3 regions of the Paenibacillus sp. FSL W7-1088 genome follow, and region 2 is predicted to be linked to each of the others. Evidence: predicted binding sites of a transcription regulator. Region 2 holds the regulator's gene; each other region holds the start of a gene.
What was found. The regulator Rex, encoded in region 2, represses fermentation and respiration genes when NADH is low (regulators of the CRP and FNR family bind a similar motif). The targets are predictions, from matches to a motif close to TTGTGAAATATTTCACAA.

Region 1 (6,147 bases), 2.7 Mb from region 2:
GCATCTCCATTGGCATGCAAAATACGGCGGTGGCTGTGCGCACCTTCCTGCGTCAACGCCAACTCGCCGTTCTCCAGATCAAACAAAGTACCCAGTCGAATCAGTTCTTTCACGCCGTCCGGGCCCTCGTTCACCAATGCTTCGACTGCTTCGGAGCGGCATAATCCCGCTCCGGCAACAAGTGTATCCTGCAAATGATAGGCAGGTGAATCATCCTCAGCAATAACCGCAGCAATGCCACCCTGCGCATACCGGGTGTTACTTTCCAGTAACGACTTCTTCGTGATCATCAACACACTGCGTTGTTCACTCGCCTTGATCGCAGTAAACAAACCAGCAATGCCTGAACCAATAACCAGCACATCCGTCTCCACCATCGGCAGCGCGGACAGATCAAAATCCACTAAATATTGCGGTATCATGTTATTTCACCTGTCTTGGAGCAAGAGTAGCGCATGCTACTTCACCAGTAACATGCGCTCTAGTGATTCTCTGGCTTTGTCAGCAACAGCCGGTGGCACGTAAATCTGCGGCTTCATCGTTTCGAGACATTTAACCAGCTTTTTCAAGTTGTTGACCTTCATATTCGGACATACAAGGAACTTGGTAGCAAAGTGGAATTGTTTGTCCGGGCTATCGAGACGCAGTTGGTATCCTGTACCATCCTCAGTGCCTACGATAAATTCCTTAGCGGATGAATTTTTACAATATTCCAGAATGGCGGTTGTGCTACCTACGAAATCACCCATCTCTACAACCTCAGGACGACATTCTGGGTGAACAACAAACTCGGCATTTGGATGCTTCGCTCTCATTTCAACCACGTCTTTGACCGTCAGCATATCATGGGTATTGCAGTAACCTTCCCAGATAATCATTTTCTTGTCTGTATGTTGTTGCACATAATGTCCCAGATTTTTATCCGGTACCCAGATGATTTCATCGGAATCAACAGATTGAATGACTCTGACAGCATTGGCCGATGTACAACAGATGTCGGTCTCTGCCTTGATCTCAGCTGAAGAATTGATGTACGTTACAACTTTGGCATTCGGGTGCTGTGCTTTCAATTTACGTAAGCCTTCAACGTTCACCATGTCTGCCATTGGGCAGCCTGCACGCTCGTCGGGAATAATAACCGTTTTGTTAGGAGCAAGAATTTTAGCGCTTTCACCCATAAAATGAACCCCGCAAAAAACGATAACATCCGCATCGGTCTGCGCTGCCTTCTGAGCAAGCAGAAACGAATCTCCTCGGAAATCAGCGACCTCCTGTACCTCGTCACGTTGATAATAATGGGCAAGAATAATGGCATTCCGTTCCTTCTTCAACTCCATCAGCCGCTCACGCAGCTCCCGGTTCATCTCAGCCTTGCGCTCTAAAGCCAGAGCTTCCACCTGTGATCCTCTCCTTATCGGAACAGCCTCTACGCTGTTTTATATGGCAAATCCAAGTCGTTATTTTCGCTTGAGAAACGAATCACAAGCGGTTTAACACCTAATGTACACAACGTTCACGACTCTGTCAATAAATGAAAACGCCCCAGAACAAGGACATAACCGCCCATTTCCTACGTGGTTCGCCCTAAAGCTCCCGGTTATCATTATCTATACAATTTGAAGGAATACATAAAAAAAGAGAGCCCGAAGGCTCTCTTTAGTCATCTGCCACGATAGGCAGATGGTGTTATAAATTAAGACGTTGGCTTCGTTCCACCATCATCTGGGTCATTACTGTTTCCTTTATCCAGGTTCGGAGCTTCGTTAGGAATATCTCCGGCTGGTGGCTCAGGCGTTTCATCTTTGCCTTGGATACGGACACGTACATCACCGATGTTGTCGATGATCGCTTCTCCGCCTTCGCTAGGCGTACCTTCGCCATCGTTGCTGTTTTCATCTTTTGGAGTCAGGGAACCGGTCTCGATCAATTGTTTGATCTGATCCATTTCCAATGTTTCCACTTCCAGCAACGTTTGAGCGATCAGATGCACTTCTTTGGAATGTTTAACGAGCAAGTCTTTACACTTCTCATAACATTCGTTAATAAAGCGTTGCATTTCCTGATCGATCTCGTAAGCGATGGAATCTGAGTAATTCTGTTCGTGACCGATATCACGACCCAGGAATACCTGTCCCTGCGAACTACCGAACTGCATAGGTCCCAGCTTCTCACTCATACCATACTCCATAACCATGCTACGGACAATACCCGTAGCTTGTTGGAAGTCACTGTATGCACCGGTACCGATTTCCCCGATAAAGAGTTCTTCGGAAACACGGCCGCCAAGGAGTCCAGTAATTTTGTCCAGCAATTCTTGCTTAGTTACAAGCATACGATCTTCTTTTGGCAACATGATTACATATCCACCCGCACGTCCGCGCGGAATAATGGTAACTTTATGTACCATATCGGCATGTTCCAGGAAGTAACCTACAATGGTATGACCTGCTTCGTGATAAGCAACAATACGTTTTTCACGGTCACTGATAACACGGCTTTTCTTCTCCGTACCCACAATGACACGGTCAATCGCTTCGTCTACCTCACGCATGGAAATATCTCTACGATTACGACGTGCCGCAAGCAATGCCGCTTCATTCAAGAGATTTTCCAAATCTGCACCGGAGAATCCGGTAGTACGCTTCGCAATAATGTCCAGCTTCACATCTTTGGTGAGTGGTTTGTTGCGTGAGTGTACTTTCAGAACCGCTTCACGACCTCTCACGTCAGGGCGATCAACCGTGATTTGACGGTCAAAACGTCCTGGACGCAGCAAGGCAGGGTCCAGAATATCAGCACGGTTCGTTGCAGCAACGATGATAATACCTTCATTGGCTCCGAATCCGTCCATTTCAACGAGCAACTGGTTGAGTGTTTGTTCACGTTCGTCGTGACCACCACCAAGACCAGCACCACGCTGACGTCCTACAGCATCAATCTCATCGATAAAGATAATACATGGGGCGTTTTTCTTCGCATTTTCAAACAAGTCACGTACACGAGATGCACCGACACCGACGAACATTTCAACGAAGTCAGAACCGGAAATGCTGAAGAATGGTACACCCGCTTCACCGGCAACAGCACGAGCGAGCAAGGTTTTACCTGTACCCGGAGGACCCACAAGCAATACGCCTTTAGGAATCCGTGCACCTACTGCTGCGAATTTACGAGGGTCCTTGAGGAAGTCCACGACTTCAACAAGCTCCTGCTTCTCTTCGTCAGCACCCGCAACATCTTCAAATGTAACCCGTTTCTTCTCTTCGTTATAGAGACGAGCACGGCTTTTACCAAAGTTCATTACTTTACCGCCGCCGCCTTGAGCCTGATTAAACAGGAAGAAGAACAGCAGGAACATAATGATCAAAGGAATAAAGGAAGTCAGCAACGTCAACCAGATGCTGTCACCTTTCATAGGTTCCTGATGATATTGGAATTTGTTCGTTTCGCTTGCAGTTACAAGCTCACTAATTGCCTCATCCGTAGGAGGAATATACGTTGAGAAATTTTCTGATTTGGCTCCGTCAGGCGTCTCCCTGTATTGACCGGTCACGAGGTACGTCTGACCGTTGAATTGAACCGTCAATTCAGAGACGTTATTGGCCTTGATCGCCGCGCGCAACTGATCATATCTAGGATTATCGGTGGCTTCGCCGCCATTGCTGACGAACTGGACTATCCCCACCACAACTAAAAAAAGAATCAAATAAAAAGCAGAATTCCGGATGAACCGATTCATCCCCTACCTCCTCTCGAGACACTTTAATTATTTTAACATAGCCCAACATGGCTTCTCAACAGAAGCCACCAACAGATATGGGCTTGGAACTAGCTTAAGCATTAGTTGCTGTAAACTTCCGGTTTCAGAATCCCGATGTAAGGGAGGTTCCGGTACTTCTCCGCATAATCCAGGCCATAGCCAACGATGAATGCGTCCGGAATGTCAAAGCCGGTGTAATGGGCTTCAAGTTCGACTTTGCGACCTGAAGGCTTGTCAAATAGCGTAACCACGCGGACGGATTCAGCACCGCGGTTCTGCAAGAGTTCGATCAGATAACTGAGCGTGAGTCCACTATCAATAATGTCCTCTACAATCAGAACCTCGCGTCCCTCAACGGATTCATCCAGATCCTTAATGATTTTGACCACGCCGGATGATTTGGTGGAAGCGCCATAACTCGATACTGCCATGAAATCCATCTCAACAGGTACCGTAATGTTCTTAACCAAATCAGCCATAAATATAAACGCACCCTTCAGCACACAAATGACCAAAGGATTGCGATTTGCATATTCGGCACTTATTGTTGCGCCTAATTCCTTGATTTTACTCTGAATCTCTTCTTCACTGATCAATACTTCCTGAATGTCGTTCTGCAACTGTGCGAACCTCCTAAGTTATACATATGAAAGCCTTACCTGAACCATAACCACTACCCCTGAATCGCTGAATCGCCTACAGTCATGTACAGGATTGCGGAAGTATCCTCCCTTACAGGAGCTACACTAGACCGGCGAACACCCGGTAACCAGATGATATTGCCTGCTCCATCACATACCACGGGAACCCGTGAACGGACAGAAGGGGGAATTTTCTCATCGATGAAAATATTTTTCACCTTTTTGCTTCCGTTTAATCCCATCACTTTCATGGTATCTCCAGGTAACCGTGAACGCACAACCAGCGGCATAAGCAGTTGATCTGCATCAAATGCGGCATGATCCGCCGATTCTGGTACATGATAGTCCTCGGGACTCATCGGAACGAGCCGAACATGCCGGTCGATTTCCGTGAGAGAAAGCTCATAGGTTCCGCTCGATTGAGCAAGACGATATTCGTAAGATTGACCCTGTACGTCAGTCCGTACGCCGAAAGAGATCAGATCATACTCCCGGGTGCAGGCGAGTGTCTGTCCTATATCCAGGCTCCAGGTCGTCGCTTCAGGCTGAATAACCTTGCGGCGAATGGTCTCAATACGGGTAAAGTCGACAAAATCACTGTCCAAAGGCAGATAATTCAATATTAGTTTAATCAACCTTCGTTGTAAAGCGACATGTAACTTCAAAAAGGAAGGCACCTCAAAGGTTTGCCTTCCGCCGTTCGCCTGCACTAGACACCTGTATGCGTCATATGCACCTTGTTCCATGAAATCGTCTTCATCGCCCACGATTTCGGCAAGTCGATTCAAAGACGGCGTCAACTGCCCATTATATTGCCCCAAAAAAGGAAGCACATCCAAGCGAATGGCATTACGCCGATATTTACGCAGGGAATTGCTTTCATCATTAAAATACAGAAAACCCTGGGTATTACAAGCTTCTACAAGGTCTGTCTTGTTTATACGAAGGCATGGACGAATAAGTTCCACATTTTTTTCTCGCCGTTTAAACTTCATTCCCGCGAGTCCGGATAGCCCACTACCGCGCAGCAAATGAAGCATAACCGTCTCTGCCTGATCGTCGGCATGATGGGCCAGTGCAATGCTTGCCGCATCGTATTTGGCAGCCACTTCATGCAAAAACTCATATCGTTTGTTGCGCGCGGCCTCCTGAGGACCTTGACCGGTAAGCTTCATATAAGAAGGTACATCGGCCTTCACCCATTCAAATGCTATGCCAAGACGGTGCGCAAGTTCCTTCATCATCTCGGCTTCATGATCGGATTCAATCCGAAAACCATGATGTACATGGGCGCAGATCAACTCCAGCGGGACATGCCTGGTACTGATCTCATGCATGATATGCAAAAAAGCTACCGAGTCCGGTCCGCCCGATACTGCGACGACAATCCGATCCCCGGGAACCCATAACTGATGCTCTTCCGCTGCATCCAGCACGTTATTCACCAGCTTGTTCCAGCGTAAAGCCTCCATACCTGTTCCTCATTCCTTACGTTATGTATATGCACGCTCACAGGTCAGAATCGTAGTGCATAGATGAGTACCCCAATAAGTAATATAACGGATACAGCAAATGCATTTTTGAGCCAACGCGGTGTTGTACTTTTGGAACGGCGACGAAGAGGAGAAGGACGTGCCATCATCTCTTTCCAGACCTTAGCAGCGTGTCCGGCATCCTGAAACTGACCTCGTAACGCCTGAATAGTCCAGTTTCGAAAGGGGCGAAGACGTTCGCTGCGCTCCACAA
Region 2 (6,147 bases):
ATCATAGATCATGACTACAGCATAACTCAAATATATAGTTCTTATGTGAACCCAGGTGTACCGATTCCCCCGTTTATTACGGGGTTAACCGGTATTACCGATGAAGATGTGGCGGATGCTCCCTCATTGGAAGAGATGATGATGGAGATGGTTCCGCTGCTTGACGATGTGGTTCTTGTTGGACACAATGTTGCTTTTGATTTTCATTTTCTTCAAAATGCACTTGATCGATGCGGTTATTTGCCATTTACCGGACGGATTCTGGATACGATTGATTTCCTGAAGATTTCGTTCCCGTCACTGGGCTCTTACCAACTCGGTTATGTGTCTTCAGAATTCGGATTTCAGCATGACCGCCCTCATCAGGCAGACAGTGATGCACTTGCCACAGCTTTTGTACTACTGAAGTGTCTCGATGAGCTGCGTGCATTGCCTCTGATCACGATTCAGCGCCTCAGTGACCTGTTTGCACCGGAAGACAGTGACTTGGGCTGGTTCTTCGACGGAATGCGTACTGAGAAGGAAGCAGAGCCGATTCAGGATCTGGATGGTCATACGTATTACCGCCAGCTTGCCTTGAACGTGAGTGACTGGACCGATATAGGCTCACCACGCGATGAGCGAGAAGGTAATCCGCTGGAAGGCGTAAGTTTTGAGCAGTTTATGGATCAGGTTAGAGATAACCTGAAGGAGACGCTGGACCATTATGAGGAGCGTGAGGCGCAAACTCAGATGTTCAGCAGTGTACGACAAGCTTTGGATGAAGAGAAACATCTCTTGATCGAAGCTGGGACAGGTACGGGCAAATCACTTGGTTATTTGCTGCCTGCCATCTATGAAAGTGTGAAACAGGAACAGAAAGTCATGGTCAGCACACATACCATCAACCTGCAGGAGCAATTGAGAGAGCGGGATATTCCTATGCTGACCCAAGTGGTTCCGTTCCCGTTCAAGGCAGCAGTGTTCAAAGGACGTGGGCACTATCTGTGTCTGCGTAAGTTTGAGCATAAAATCAATAAACGTGAATTTGCTACACCGAAAGAGGATTATTTTACAGCGGCTCAGATGATTGTCTGGCTTACCCAGACGGAGACTGGAGATGACGAGGAACTGAATCTAAGCGGGCGCGGAGGAGACTTCTGGGAGACGGTACAGAGCGAGTCTGAATCCTGTCTTGGACGTTCCTGTCCTTGGTTCCGCAAATGTTTCTATCATCGTGCCAAACATGAAGCCGGGCTGTCCGATATCGTTATTACGAATCACTCGAAATTATTTACGGATGTCAAAGCAGCACATCAGCTGCTGCCGGCCTACGAAAGTCTCGTCATCGATGAAGCACATCATCTGGAGGACGTAGCAGGTAAACACCTTGGTCTTCATATGAAATACTTTACGTTGGTTCATACACTGACCCGACTGTTTAAAGATAGCCGTAATGGCCAACTGCCGATGCTTCGTTCTCAATTGTCGGGACATGAAAATTCGGTACAGTGGGGCTCCATGATTGATCAGATGTTCCCGCTTGCTGTAGAAGTCAAGGAGATGTGGGATCGACTAAGCGATACCTTGTTCGGCCTGCTGCCTGAACGCAGCGATGCCTCTCCAGGGGAGACAGGACAATTTTCTCTTAGACTGAAGCCTTCGCAAAAACCAGCCAAATGGCAGGAATTGCAGGATGCTGAAAACCAAATTTATGTCACTCTAGGCGATTTGATTCGTAAAGGCGACAAGCTGCTGCTTGAAGTGAAAGAAGATCAGGACGATTATCAGTCCGATAGTCTGATTACGGATATCTCAGGTCTGCTGAAGGATTTGGCAACGATCAAGGATAACCTGCGTTTCTTCATGCGGATGGATGATGCCAACACCGTGTACTGGATGGAGGCCAGCGGCCAGTTCCGCAGCAAATCACTGCAGCTCTATGCTGTTCCTGTCGATGTCAGTGCCCAATTGAAGGATATGTTCTTTGATAAAAAGAAAAGCGTTGTGCTTACATCGGCTACGCTCTCCGTTGACAAGTCATTTCAATTCATGATCGAACAGTTGGGCTTGCAGGAAGCTGCCGAAAATAACCGTCTGTTGACGTCCATGCTGCCGTCACCGTTCAATTATCGCGATCAGGCTCTGCTCGTCATTCCGCGTGATTTCCCAAGCGTGAAGGGCAGTGTAGGCGATGCCCACTTTGTGGATATGCTCGTACACTCGCTCGCGGAAACGGCTATTGCGACTCGTGGACGCATGATGGTGTTGTTCACCTCCTACCGCATGCTGCGCCAGGTCTATGACCCGCTCAAAGAGGCTTTGTCAGGCAATGAAATATCTTTGCTGGGGCAAGGGGTGGACAGCGGCAGCCGTTCCAAGCTTACACGCCGCTTCCAAGATGCGAAAGCAACGGTGCTTCTTGGCACAAGCAGCTTCTGGGAAGGGGTGGACATTCCAGGAGAGGCTCTGACCTGTCTTGCGATTGTCAGACTGCCATTCCAGCCACCGAATCATCCATTGGTCGAAGCGAAGAGCGAGCTTTTGCAGCAGCAGAAGAAAAACCCGTTTATGAAGCTGTCCGTACCACAAGCTGTCATCCGCTTCAAACAGGGATTTGGCAGACTGGTTCGTACAGGCAAAGACAGAGGCATTGTAATTGTATACGATACACGCGTTATTGAAGCGTATTATGGCAAGTACTTTTTATACTCATTACCTGGTCCCAAAATGGAGCACATGCTCACTGAGCAGATGGTTCCACGCATTTCGGAATGGCTCGAGAGACCCACTGAAGAGCAACAATAACAGATACGCTTTGTAGCTTCCATTATTGCATGACGCCACTGATTGGCTGTAAAATTGAGTAATATCATGTATTCGTTTCATGGATATGCGAGTAAGGCGAATAAAGCAATTATCCATTATATAACAAGGAGCATCCTGTTTAATTCAGAAATCATGTTGCATCGTTTTAGACAGGGTGCTCATCTTTTCATCTATCTATCGTGGCTTTGGTAAGGGGGAGCAATTGAATGAAATCAGATAAAATTTCGGAAGCCGTGGTGCGCAGATTGCCTGTTTACTTGCGTTATTTGAATGAACTGCATCAGCGCGAAGTCAATACGGTTTCTTCACAAGAACTTGGACTGAGGTTGGATTTGAATCCGGCCCAGATTCGTAAAGACTTGGCTTACTTCGGTGACTTTGGTCGTAAAGGAATCGGGTATGACGTTTCATATCTCATCGAGAAAATTCGCCATATTTTAAAAATAGACCAGCAGATCAATGTGGCTCTTGTCGGAGCTGGTAATTTGGGACATGCCTTGTCCAATTACAATGCTTACCTCAAAGACAACATGAAGATTGTCGCTGTATTTGATGCCTATGGTCCGAAGATTGGGAGTCAAATCAACAGTTTGACGGTGCAGCCGATGAATGAATTAACGGATTCGGTCAAAAAGGATAACATACGCATCGGTATCATCACGGTTCCGGATACGGAAGCCCAAAATGTTGCGGATCAGCTGATTGAGTCAGGAATTGAAGCAATTCTTAACTTTGCGCCAACCATCCTGAAGACCCCGCCGCATATTCGCATTCACCATGCCGATTTTACGACGGATTTGCTTAGTCTGGCTTATTACTTGGAGAATGGAAAGGACGACGAGGAAGATGACGACAAATAGATGGGTAATTCACAACGGCAAATTTGCCGTGAGTGAAGGCGCGAATTGGAACGTGGTTCAAGGCTTTATGGTTGTAGAGAATGACAAGATTGTGCATATTGGTGAGACATTGCCGGAAGGAGACGAAAGTCTGACAAAGGTGGACGGAAAAGGACTGTTCTTCTTGCCGGGTCTGATCAATACGCATGGTCATGCGGCCATGTCGCTTCTGAGAGGCCATGGAGACGATCTGGCGTTACAAGTATGGTTGCAGGAGAAAATGTGGCCGATGGAAGCCAAAATGACGTCTGAAGACGTTTATTGGGGTACATCCCTATCCGTGCTTGAAATGTTGAAAGGTGGAACAACAGCTTTCCTGGATATGTATGATCATATGGATCAGGTTGCGAAAGTGGTGGAACAATCCGGCGTTCGGGCTGCTCTGGCACGTGGGGTCATCGGACTTTGCTCAGAAGAAGAACAACTGCGCAAGCTGGAAGAGTCCGCCGCATTTGCTCGTCAATGGAATGGACAAGCAGACGGAAGAATTACAACCGTAATCTCTCCACACGCACCTTACACTTGCCCTCCGGATTACATAGAGAAGCTGGTACAGGTTGCTCATGACCTGAATCTGCCTTTGCATACGCATATGTCTGAAACGCTTCGCGAAGTGGAGCAGAACGTGGCTGATTACGGACTGCGTCCAGTCGCACATCTGGAGAAGCTAGGATTTTTCTCCCGTCCTTCTCTGGTTGCACACGCGGTACATCTGAATGATGAAGAGATCGAGATTCTCGCAAAGCATGATGTAGCAGTGTCCCACAATCCAGGCAGTAACCTGAAATTGGCTTCGGGTGTTGCACGTGTGCCTGATCTGTTGAAAGCTGGCGTAACCGTGTCCCTGGGAACAGACGGACCAGCAAGTAACAACAATCTTGACATGTTTGAAGAAATGAGACTGGCTGCCTTGATTCACAAAGGGGTGTCCGGTGACCCTACTGCAGTGCCGGCAGGGGAAGCACTTCTGCTTGGAACTTCATATGGGGCCAAATCTATATTCCTGAACAATACAGGCGCTCTGCAAGTTGGCATGAAGGCTGACTTCATCGCGTTGAACATCGAGCAGGCCCATTTCTATCCGCATACGGACCTGATTTCCCATACGGTCTACTCGGCTTCAGCCAAAGATGTGGAGCATGTGTGGGTGGATGGTAATCAGGTGGTTAAACATGGCGAATGTCTTACGATGGATGAAGAGCGCATTCTGCGTGAGTCTCAACTGGCATTTGACAGTTTGCTGGCCCGTTAATTACAAGGACAGCAGCGTCATAGGGAAAGGAAGTTCGGCTTTTGAAGAAAAAAAAGAAGTGGATATGGATTTCGCTGCTGCTCCTGGTTCTGATTCTGTTTGGACTTCAGCGTTATTATGTCTATGTTACCCAGGATCAGCGCAAGGAAGAGGCGTTGGCCATACAGGCGGCTCAGAAACAGCTGGGGATTACGTCCCACGAAGAGTTGCGTAAGTATGTCTGGGGGCAGAAAGACGGCGGAGACAACATATACTGGACCCTGATCGGCAAAAATAAGGATAACCAGGATGTCATGGTGTGGATCAAGTTTGATGAGAATAACAAACCGGTGTCGGGAGCCAATGCGGTGCACAGTGAACTGTTGAAGAATGGCATGTCTGAAGCTCAGATACGAAATCGGTTCAGCTCTGAAGTTCCCGGTGGAGAGATCAAACGAATCATGCCAGGCGTTGTCAATGGAATCTATGTATGGCAAGTGTATTATAACGATGATACTCACAACTATTATCGGTTTTACCGTTTCAGTAACGGGGAACAGGTGGACCTGGTCTATACGATCCCGAACAGCTAGAATTGGCAGACCTGCTATGGTCTGAAAAGAATAGATTAAAGAACCGGCAGACGGAAACCCGACTGACCGGTTTTTTGACGTACTTTGTTGATCATTTTGGATTTGAATAGTTAAAATTCATATTTTCGCCTTAGATATTGTATATACGATGTGATATACTCAAATATGTATTCAAGGATACATCATACACAAATAAATCCTGTTAGGCACATCACAGGACATTATGTACACATATTCATATTCTTGCCTATAAGTTATAGGATGGGCCAAAATTTAGGAGGGGTAACTCACTTGAAGATAAAAGTATTGCCTATTGCTCTGACTGCCGTCATTTCAGCCGTTGTGTTGTTTGGAGGTTGGTTTGTGTATCGTCATGTGGCTGTGCAAAGCCCAATTGAAAAGATGGTTACCCAGTACGATGGAGTCAATGATGTTCAATTAACTATTAACCGCAATGATGTACAGTTGAAACTTGATCTGCAGCCGGATGTTGATCTGGGCAGATTGGTACAATATATTCACAAAGAAGGACAGACCTTGATTGGCACTCGTTCGTTGAAGCTGGATGTCGTGGATCATTCGAACGAAGCGTTAGAAAGCTGGTGGGGAAGCGCGA
Region 3 (6,147 bases), 2.2 Mb from region 2:
AGCCGGAACCACTGCTCCACCATCTGTCTGCGCAGATCGTTTCCTGTCTTCTCCGCGTACCGCGAAGCGATGAGCTGCAACCAGAACGACAGGGCATAGCGGGCGGCAAAAGCGGCCAGGAACAACAGCAGTACCGAGTACTGCTCTGTTACGGGTGAACCTTCAAACAATGCCGTAATCGCCTGTGCCAGCCATTTGGCCTGCATGATAATCGTCATCGCCTGCAACAGTACCAGCGTTGAGGCCAGCACAAGTACTGGCCGGATGCCCGGCAGCTTCAACAGCCCCCGTCCCATGTCAGTACTCCAGGTGATGGTGATCGTTCAGACGTTTGCGGAAAATGTAATAACTCCAGATCTGATAGCCGAGTACAAACGGAAGCAGCGTACAAGCCACAATCGTCATCACTTTGAGCGAATATGCACCGGATGAAGCATTGTAGACCGTCAGGTCAAACGCCGAACCCATTGAACTCACCATGACCCTTGGGAACAGACCGATAAATACGGAGGCAAACGCGATTGCAATTACAGCTCCCGTCATGCCGAAGGCCCAGGCTTCTCGTTTCTGACGCACGAAGTAAGCCGCCAGACCCAATGAAGCAGCACCCAGAACAACCATAATCCAGAGAGCCCAGCCGCGTACGGCGAACACATCGGTCATGAAGTATGTCATCACAGCGTAGATCGCGAGGATCGCGGCGAGCGGCAGCATCAGTTTTTGGGCCAAATTCAGGGCACGTTCTCTAAGATCTCCCACGGTCCGCAAGGAAGCAAACAGCAGACCATGCACCAGACACAACAACGTCACGCTCAACCCACCTACCACCGTATACGGATTGACGATGTCCAGGAAGCCGGGACGAAGCTGCATCTGCGCATCAATAGGCAGGCCTTTCATCAAGGTAGCGAAAACAACGCCGAACAAGAATGGTAGTAACGCACTGGAGACTACAATGATGATGTCCCATGTTTTGCGCCAGCGTTCATGTCTCATTTTGCTGCGGAATTCAAAGGCAACTCCGCGTCCGATCAAGGCCAGCAGCACGACGACCAGCGGCAGATAAAACCCGCTAAACAGCGTGGCATACCAGTGCGGGAAGGCTGCAAACATTGCACCCCCTGCCGTAATCAGCCATACTTCATTGCCATCCCAGAACGGACCGATCGAGTTGATCAGGGTACGACGTTCACGATCCGTTTTGCCAATCATTGCAGTAGACATGCCCACACCAAAATCAAAACCTTCCAGAAAGAAAAAACCAACAAACAAGACGGCAATCAGCAAAAACCACAACTCACTTAGTGACAACAGAATAACCCCCATCCACGCCGAACGGATCGGCCGACTCATCATGCTCCTCCGGCTTTTCGACTGCATATGGCCCTGCCTTGATTTCACGAACGAACAGGTAGACCATCACAATGCCGAGAACCGTATACGCTGCGGTAAAAGCAATGGTGGAGAACAAAATCTGGCCTGCGCTTACGTTCGGGGATACCCCGGCTGCGGTTGTCATATAACCAAATACCGTCCACGGCTGCCTTCCCACCTCAGTCATAATCCAGCCCGACGTATTGGCGATAAACGGGAGGGAAATGGCAAACACCATCAGACGCATAAACCACTTGCCTGCTCCCTCCAACTTACGGCGCATCGCCAGGAATGTACCGTATATCGCTAGCAAAATCATCAATCCGCCCGCAGCAATCATGATGCGGAAGCTCCAGAACGTCGTCCGTACCGGTGGAATATAGTCCCCTGGTCCATACGTTTGCTCATACTCCGCTTGCAGCTCCTTCATGCCTTTGACACTGCCGGAAAATTTGCTATAGGACAGATAACTGAGCAATCCAGGGATTTTGATCTCGCCGGAATTCTCCTGTTTGTTCGGGTCAATAAAGGCTACCACGGTCCATGGTGCGGGGTCTTCCGTCGTCGTCCATGTTCCTTCACTGGCTGCCATTTTCATTGGCTGCGTCTCCACCAGATATTGCGCCTGGAAGTGACCTGAGAAGGCAACCCCCAGCGAGGAAACCAGGCCAATAATGATGGCAATGTTGAACGATTTGCGGAAAATCTCCACATCCTGCTTCTTCATCAACTTGTATGCACTAATTCCCGTTACCACAAATGCACCTGTCATCAGGGCACCAAAGATCGTGTGCGGGAACTCTACCAGCAGTTGACCATTCGTAATCAGTGCAAAGAAATCATTCATCTCGGCGCGGCCATTATTAATCTCGAAGCCAACCGGATGCTGCATGAATGAATTGGCTGCCAGAATCCAGAGCGCAGACAGGAATGTGCCGACAAATACCAGCCAGATACAAGCTAGGTGCACTTTTTTGGACAAACGATCCCATCCGAAAATCCAGAGTCCAATAAAGGTAGACTCCATAAAAAACGCCAATAAGGCTTCTACAGCCAGTGGCGCACCAAATACATCCCCGACAAAACGGGAGTACTCCGACCAGTTCATGCCGAACTGGAATTCTTGCAGAATGCCTGTGACTACACCAACGGCGAAGTTAATCAGGAACAGTTTGCCCCAGAATTTGGCCATCGTTTTGTAAACTTCCTTACCCTTCACTACGTACAACGTCTCCATAATCGCTACCAGCAGCACAAGACCGATGGACAGCGGCACAAAAAAGAAATGGAAAATCGTTGTGAGCGCATATTGGATACGCGATAACATAATCGGATCCATACCGTTACCCCTTCTTTCTGTTCATATCGCAGTTTTCGTATTTGGCATTGAAGCCCCTTCTTCCGTTTCTGTCAGCCAAACACGTATTGATGAACGTATTGTGCCAGATAGACTATTTTATACATGTGACAATTATCACAAACCCTGCCATGACAGCAAAAAAAAGTGACGATGGTCACACAATAGAAAAAATTAAACCTAATCTTTGGGCTTGCCAGCTTCGTCTATTCACGGAAGATGCTCATGTTTGGGACGGAACGCCCATATGTTAGTGTCAGGCATAAAATACGCTGGGCAAAATGGGCATTACATATTGAATCAATCGATTCATTGATATCATTCAAAGCAGCGCCAATCCGATATTCATCAGATAGTGCTGCTTCAATCCATGAACGGACAAAAATGCAAATCAAGTGAGGTGATTCATCGATGGAAGAGCTGTCTCCGATCCCGGACCCGGAGCCTCATCAAGGGGTAGATGCAGAACAGCCAAGTACGGACCTGCCTGCCTTTCGTTATATTCTTTTTCCCCGGAAGGGAGGATGGTCTGCTTTTCCTTATCCAGACATCGCTGCTCTGATGGTTGCGGAAGGGCCTGTCTACTATGTCAGCAGTCTGGAGCGCTCCGAGGAAATGCCTGCGAATATCACCGTCATCACGCTTCCCGAAGCAGAACAATTGCTGCAGGAGCCCCATACGGTTGCTGTGGTTGCTCATCCCTACTGGCTTACCGCCACAGCCTCGCTCCATCCGGAGCTCTGTATTGTACTTCTTCCCGAGCCGGTTGGTGAAGAAGCCGAGTCCCCCTTATGGGAGAGCTGTATTTCAAGACTGGTCGGTATCGCCGATCTGGTGGGCACTACTTCAGAAACACGCTACATGAAGCTGGTATTCCAGGGTGTACGTGTCATCTGGCTGAATGGAGAGGATTCCTCCCCTGCTGGCGTCATGCAAAAGGATAACCTCGAAGTCCCTCTCCGGGACTATGAACTGCTATTCCTGCATGCGCTGCGACAGACCCTCTCGGGTGTTCAGGATACGGTCACCCAGCTGCAATGCAGTGTGCGGGCCGACTTCTATCGTCAGCTTCGGTCCAAAGCTGGAGCGCATGAGACGATTTCCTTTTTGCTGGCAGCCTATGAATATGTGCTAGAGGATTCCAGAGCGGCCGCTTCACTCAAGGAGGCCTTCTCTCACGCCGTATTAAACGGGCGCAATGATTGCGTAAGCTCCCACTATCGATTCCTCTCCGCGATTCATGCAAGGGCCGGGGAAATCGAGAACGCGCTGCAGGTGTATGGAATCAGCGCAGGTAACGAGCAGGAACGGCACCATTATGAACAACTCTGTCGCTGGCTGGAGGCCGGGGAGGAACAGCTTGTCCGGGCAGAACTGCTGCGTCTGAATGATGATTATGGAAACGCATTGCACATTCTGGATGAACTCGGAGGCGAAACGGCACGGCATTGGAAATTTCGTATCTATCAGGAGACTGGACGTGTGGAAGATGCATTAGATTTGGTGCATGCAGTGGATATTCAGGATAGCCCCAGCCGACAGGATTATCGGCAATTATCAGGTCTGGCTCTGGCTCTGCGCGGAGAACGTCACGGGGCGGTGAGACAATTTCTGGAGACGGCACTGGAGGATGAAGATGTTCTTGCGCGAATCGTCGAGATGGAGCTGTTGGATCAAGCCGTCCAGCAATTGCTGGGGGAGGTGCCATGATGCTGGACCCGAAGAAGCGCAGACAACATGTGAATGGACCGATGGTGCATAAGGATATACGATCCGAAACAACTCATACTCTAACGGAAGCGCCGGAATCACCACACGCTGAGCCACTGGAAACTGGCGATAAGCATCTGGAAAATGCGCTGAGTCCGTTGGATATCCGAAGTGAAACCCATCAAAGATATAGCACAGAGCACCCAGGGGACCAGGATGCTGTAAAGCACAGAGATATAGGCCAATTCAGAGAGCCGTTTTCCGTTCGTCGCGTTCGTAAAAGTCAGGGCAATAAACTGACCGCCATGCTTCAGGTACGCAACGAGCGCGGGCGATATCTGGAGGAGGTGCTGGACGATTTAAGTGAATTTGTGGATGAGATCGTCATTGTGGACGATGCCAGCACAGATGGAACACCTGATATATGCAGAGCCTATCCAAGGGTTGTTCGTCTGGAAGTGCTGGAGAAGCCGTTATTTGCGGAGGAATGGCGATTACGTAACGCTCTATGGCAAGCAGCAGCAGGTACCTCGCCGGATTGGCTGCTATCGGTTGATGCTGATGAGCTATACAGCACAGATGCGAAGAAAGCGATACGCGCTCTGATTAACCAGGACCATGCGGACTGGATCGCTTTCCGTTTCTACGATATGTGGGGCGGACGAACCCACTATCGGGAGGATGACCTTTGGGGGCTTCACCGACGTCATACCGCTTCCCTGGTCCGATATATGCCGGGTTACCCTTACTTTTACCCGCAGCAAAATCATCATGTGCCTCGCCTTCCCTTGCCCTGCACTGTATTGCCCGGAATCAGCACGGAATTGAAAGTCCAGCATCTTGGCTGGGCAGGAAGTCTGGAGGATCGGGTTCGGAAATATTTGCGTTATAAACGAATTGATCCACACGGCGAGTGGGGCAGCCTGGAACACTATGAATCGATTCTTGATCCGGAGCCAAGGCTGATTCCGTGGAAGGAGGAGCAGTGAGATGGGCGTGGTCAGCATATTGACACACAGCTTCACCGACGGATATAACCGGGAATTCAGCCGGGTGTTCGGGGGCGGTCTGGAGCGTTACGTCCTGGATTTGTGCAGTGTAATCCGCGGATTGGGACACATCCCCGAGGTCCATCAGTTGTCCTATTTTGAAGCTTTTCAGACTCGTACGGAACAGATCGATGTATACGGGTATGCCTACGATATGAATGATGTGCCCGAAGCTTTTGCCCGAATGGCTGCCGCAGCGCGAGGGCCTGTGATCTATGCAAGCTGCCTGTGGCAGCCCATTGCCTACAAGCCGGGCAGCCTCGGCATCTGCCACGGGATTAACTGGGATCGTCCCGCGCTGCCGCTGGGGACCAAGCAGCAAGTCGCGGAGCATATTCAACTGGCACTGGATGGACTTGTACGCATCGTGTCGGTGGATTCACATTTTCAGACCTTTTGCCGTGCTGCTTGTACGTTTGCCGATCCAGGTCAGGTCGTGCTCATTCCCAATGCAGTGGATACCTCCTACTTCACACCTGCTCCGCCAAGGCGTACGTTCGAGCATGAACAGGAAGAAGAATGGCTGGCAGCATGGAAGAAAGATCTTGCAGGCCATGAAGAGCATGCTGAAGCTGCCATCTCGGGGTTGAATGCTGCGTCATCCGTGGGGGAAAGAAACGTTGGAAACGGCATGGTGCGGGCGGACAGATCCGAGGT

Region 1: a site for Rex is predicted at 1,468-1,485, ahead of nadA (quinolinate synthase NadA). Genes of this name have one in related genera too.
Region 3: a site for Rex is predicted at 2,837-2,854, ahead of MKY42_RS30835 (cytochrome ubiquinol oxidase subunit I). Genes of this name have one in related genera too.

The regions. Positions count from the first base shown of each region.
Region 1 covers NZ_CP150216.1:61,997-68,143, reverse strand. Annotated here, with positions in the region: gene nadB (L-aspartate oxidase) at 1-422, opposite strand, end outside; gene nadA (quinolinate synthase NadA) at 459-1,397, opposite strand; gene ftsH (ATP-dependent zinc metalloprotease FtsH) at 1,694-3,739, opposite strand; gene hpt (hypoxanthine phosphoribosyltransferase) at 3,841-4,380, opposite strand; gene tilS (tRNA lysidine(34) synthetase TilS) at 4,434-5,873, opposite strand; gene MKY42_RS00290 (protein kinase) at 5,918-6,147, opposite strand, start outside.
Region 2 covers NZ_CP150216.1:4,665,903-4,672,049, reverse strand. Annotated here, with positions in the region: gene dinG (ATP-dependent DNA helicase DinG) at 1-2,787, shown strand, start outside; gene MKY42_RS20970 (redox-sensing transcriptional repressor Rex) at 3,015-3,668, shown strand; gene MKY42_RS20965 (amidohydrolase) at 3,655-4,959, shown strand; gene MKY42_RS20960 (DUF5590 domain-containing protein) at 5,001-5,531, shown strand; gene MKY42_RS20955 (hypothetical protein) at 5,823-6,147, shown strand, end outside.
Region 3 covers NZ_CP150216.1:6,844,109-6,850,255, forward strand. Annotated here, with positions in the region: gene cydD (thiol reductant ABC exporter subunit CydD) at 1-296, opposite strand, end outside; gene cydB (cytochrome d ubiquinol oxidase subunit II) at 298-1,314, opposite strand; gene MKY42_RS30835 (cytochrome ubiquinol oxidase subunit I) at 1,298-2,713, opposite strand; gene MKY42_RS30840 (hypothetical protein) at 3,143-4,441, shown strand; gene MKY42_RS30845 (glycosyltransferase) at 4,438-5,430, shown strand; gene MKY42_RS30850 (glycosyltransferase family 4 protein) at 5,432-6,147, shown strand, end outside.